Regions from separate parts of the Mesorhizobium sp. 2RAF21 genome, predicted to be linked through region 2. Evidence: riboswitches for the same ligand, from Rfam matches in the RefSeq annotation. Region 2 holds a riboswitch; the other holds the start of a gene.

Region 1 (2,198 bases), on a different contig from region 2:
CATTGCCGGCATCCTCGCCATGATCCGCACCGTGGGTGCCCTGGTCGGAGCCGCCGACAAGGCCGAGCGGTTGGCGAAGAACTACGAAGCGCGGCTCCGAGACATAGCTGCTTCCGTTCGTGGCGCTCCGCGTCCGAAGGTGTATTTCGAGGAATGGGACGATCCGATGATCAGCGGGATTGGCTGGGTTTCTGAGCTGATCTGCATTGCCGGCGGCGACGATGTCTTCCCGGACAAGGCCGGAGCGAAGGCTGCCAAGGACCGCATCGTTTCCCCGGAAGACGTCGTGGCGGCAGCGCCAGATGTCATCCTCGCATCCTGGTGCGGCAAGAAAGTCGTGCCCGACAAGATCAGGACTAGGCCCGGCTGGAGCGCCATTCCGGCGGTCAGCAACAACCGCATTTTCGAGATCAAGTCGCCGCTGATTCTGCAGCCAGGCCCTGCCGCGCTGACCGACGGCCTCGACGCGATCATCGCGGCGCTGCATGGAGCCTCTCAAGCAAAAGGCGATGCGGCTACTTGATGCATGTGGTGCATTCCGCTAGGAACGAGTGTCGGTTTCCGTAAGGAAATAACAGGGAATTCGCCGCGGCCTTGTCCGCGAACCGAAACTGCCCCCGCAACTGTAGGCGGTAAGTCCATCTCGATCATGCCACTGGGATTAGCCCCCGGGAAGGCCGAGACGGACAATGACCCGTAAGTCAGGAGACCTACCGACAACTGTAACTGAACGCGCCGGGCGGGGTTGTCCGGGGAGGTTGTCGATGACGCTAGCCACACCTGGAGTGCAGCCGCATCTCGTCTGTTGCGACGTGATGACGATCATTGCCGTCCTGACCCGCATTTTCCGGCTCGAGTCCAACACCGATCGGAGATATCGTAGTCATGACCCTCGCACGCCTGGCATTCGCCGCCGCTAGCTTCACGTTTCTGACCGCCGCCGCATCGGCAGAACCAATCAAATATCCTCTGACGCTGCAGAACTGCGGCGAGACTCTGACGTTCGAGAAGGCGCCTGGTTCTGCCGTGACGGTCGGCCAGGCGGCGACCGAAGTCCTCTATTTGCTGGGCCTCGGCGACAAGGTTAAGGGCACGTCGGTGTGGTTCAACGAAGTTTTGCCGGAGTTCAGGAGATCAACGACAGGGTCGAGCGGTTGGCCGACAATGATCCGAGCTTCGAGGCCGTCGTCAATAAGAGACCGGAACTTGTCGTCATCCAGTTCGAATGGCATATCGGTCCGCAGGGCATCGTTGCGACGCGCCAGCAGTTCCACGACATCAAGATCCCGACCTACATCATGCCCGCCGACTGCGTGGGCAAGGACAACACGGTTGGTGTCGACGGCACGCGAAGCACCCTGTTCTCGACGGCGACGATCCACCAGGGCGTGCGTGAACTCGCTCAAATATTCGATGTCCAGGAAAAGGGTGCGGAAGTCGTGGCCAGCCTCACCGAGCGCGAGGCAAAGGCGGTCGCCGACGCGAAGGCTCTTAACCTCGATGACGTATCGGCCGTGTTCTGGTTCTCCAGCGCCGAGATGGACATCGACCCCTATGTAGCTGGCCGCAAGGGTGGGCCCGGCTACATCATGGAACAGCTCGGCATCAAGAACATCATCGAGTCCGACGAGGAATGGCCGGTCGTGGGTTGGGAGACGATCGCCAAGGCGAACCCGACCATGACCGTCGTCGCCAAGATGGACCGTCGCCGCTTCCCCGCCGACGATGTCGAAAAGAAGCTCGAATTCCTCAAGTCCGACCCGGTCGCCAGCCAGATGGATGCGGTGAAAAACAACCGCATCGTCGTCATGGACGCGCACGCCATGGATGCGACTATCCGCACCATCAACGGCATCGAAGTCCTGTCCAGTGCTCTGAAGGATTTCGGGCTGGCCAAGTAGGCCCGAATTGAGCCTTTCCCATACGCAAGCAGTATACGCCTCCCGGCTTCGCCGGGGGGCGCTGGTCATCGTCGCGCTTCTGGCGGCGGTACTTGCCGGCACCTGCATTGGAGAAACGCCGATCCCCGTCTCGACGGTCCTGCAGGTCCTGGCCAACCAGATGTTTGGCGCGACCTATGTCGTCGATCCGATCGACCTAGGCATCATCTGGAACTACCGGCTGCCGCGCGCGATCGTTGCCGCCTGCTGCGGCTCCGGGCTGGCGATCTCCGGCATGGTGCTTCAGTCGCTGCTGCG
Region 2 (2,198 bases):
CTGGTTCAAGGAGCTGAACGGCTTCAAGGACCACATGCCCGAGACCGAGGAATACGGCATCCGCTCCTTTGTCTATCGCGAGCGCCGCCCCTTCGATCCAATGAAGCTGAAGGCATTCGTCAGCCGGCCGTGGCCGGGCGTGGTGCGCGCCAAGGGTTTTTTCTGGCTGGCGACGCGGCCAAGCCATGTCGGCGAACTGAGCCAGGCCGGCGCGCTGGTCAAAACCGGCAGGCGCGGCCTGTGGTGGGCCGCAGTTCCCCGCAACCGCTGGCCCGACAGCAATGAATGGCGGGACGCCATGCTGCCCTATCTCGATCCAATGTGGGGCGACCGCCGCCAGGAACTGGTCTTCATCGGCTGCAATCCCATGAACGAGGTCCATATCCGGGCCGAGCTCGATGCCTGCCTCGTCGATTGTCCGGTCTTCGCGCCGGAGCTGTGGCGCGACATGTCCGATCCGTTCCCGAACTGGGAAGGGCAGGCGGCATGATCATCGCTTCGCTGCGCAAACTGTTCACCGCCCGGAGCCATATCGACTGCGACTGCCACCGCCCGCGCGTTCGTTATACGCCGCCCGGCGATCGGCCCGCCGCCGGCTCCGCGGGCGAGCATGAATGGCCATTGCCACGCGGCGGCCGCCCCAATAGGGTGCCCGACGATGGTTCCCCGAATCGAAAGGTCCGGGGTGAAAAGGGAACATGGTGAGGCTCTTCGGGCCGAGGCCATGGCTGCCCCCGCAACTGTAAGCGGTAGCAAAGTCCGAAATACGCCACTGGCCGACAGGCCGGGAAGGCAGGACCGAGCCGAGACCCGCGAGCCAGGAGACCTGCCATCGCAACGAGTTGACCGGACGGGGTGTGCCGGGAGGAAGCTTAGAGGGCGGCGTCTGCCGTCATCCCGGCCATCCTTCCGCGCCTGATCGAAAGAGAGATCGGTGGAAGGTATTGCTGCTCTTCGACGCAAACGCGTATGCCGCGCGGCGGCCGCGTCGGTCTCGCCACGCACCTCACGCGTCGCATCGGACGTTCTGCCATGAACGGGCCGGTTCTTCAGGCCCGCGGCCTTTGTTACCGGCCTGAAACCGGCGTCAGCCTCGTCGAGGAAGTCGGCATCGACCTGGCAGCCGGTGAAAGGCTCGCCATCATCGGCCCCAACGGCGCCGGCAAGACGACGCTTTTGCGCATGCTGTGCGGCATGCTGCGCCCGAGCCGGGGCACGGTCAGCCTCGAGGGCCAACGGCTCGACCGGCTGTCGATGGCCGAGCGGGCGCGCAGGATCGCCGTCGTCGGCCAGTCCGACCAGCCGGACCCACGCCTGTCCGTCCTCGACTATGTCGGGCTCGGTCGCATCCCGCATGCCAGCCTGCATGGCCAGGCGGACGAGCGCGACATCGTTGTCGATGCGCTTGGTCAGACCGGCCTGCTGCCGCTGCAAGCGCGCGCCATGGGCTCACTCTCCGGCGGCGAGCGCCAGCGCGCCCAGCTTGCCCGCGCCATCGCGCAGCGGCCGACCGTGCTGTTCCTCGACGAGCCGACCAATCACCTCGACCCCCGCGCGCGCGGCGAATTGCTCGAATTCGTTGCCAGGCTGGGCATCGCCGTCGTCACCGTCTTGCACGACCTGCCGCTGGTCGCGCCCTTTGCCACCCATGTCGCCGTCATGGACAAGGCGCGGTTGCGCGCGCTCGGCTCGCCGGTCGAGACGCTGACGCCCGCTCTGGTGCGCGAGGTCTTTTCGATCGACGTGTTGCGGTTCCCCCATCCGGAAGAACGGGACCGCGAACTGACGGTCTTCGACGTTCCGATCCGCCTTTCCCGCTGAACAATCCCAACGGAGTTCCCATGAAACGTCTTGCGCTTGGTCTTGCCCTCTCGCTGTTTGCATCGGCGGCTTTTGCCTTCCCGGTCACCGTCGACAATTGCGGCGTTCCGCTGACTTTCGACGCGCCGCCCAAGCGCGCGGTCATCAACGATCTCAACATGTCTGAAATGGCCTTCGCGCTGGGGCTGCAGCCCGAGATCGTCGGCCTGACCGGCATCACCGGCTGGTACAAGGTCGATGCCGCGTTCAAGGCCGCCCAGGGCGCGATCCCGGAACTCGCGCCGAAGTATCCGACGCTGGAAAACCTGCTCGCGGTCGAGCCCGATTTCTTCTTCGCCGGCTGGTATTACGGCATGAAGCCCGGCGGCGAGGTGACG

What was found. Region 2 has a riboswitch for cobalamin ahead of AB4136_RS20020 (ABC transporter ATP-binding protein). Riboswitches for the same ligand answer to the same signal wherever they lie in the genome.
Region 1: linked by a shared signal. The riboswitch ahead of AB4136_RS16045 (ABC transporter substrate-binding protein) and the one ahead of AB4136_RS20020 (ABC transporter ATP-binding protein) in region 2 are both predicted to bind cobalamin.

Annotation. Positions count from the first base shown of each region.
Region 1 covers NZ_JBFRGM010000009.1:86,818-89,015, reverse strand. Annotated here, with positions in the region: gene AB4136_RS16050 (cobalamin-binding protein) at 1-523, shown strand, start outside; cobalamin riboswitch at 539-732, shown strand; partial or broken gene AB4136_RS16045 (ABC transporter substrate-binding protein) at 886-1,901, shown strand; partial or broken gene AB4136_RS16040 (FecCD family ABC transporter permease) at 1,909-2,198, shown strand, end outside.
Region 2 covers NZ_JBFRGM010000012.1:18,120-20,317, reverse strand. Annotated here, with positions in the region: gene zigA (zinc metallochaperone GTPase ZigA) at 1-490, shown strand, start outside; cobalamin riboswitch at 643-848, shown strand; gene AB4136_RS20020 (ABC transporter ATP-binding protein) at 1,033-1,821, shown strand; gene AB4136_RS20015 (ABC transporter substrate-binding protein) at 1,842-2,198, shown strand, end outside.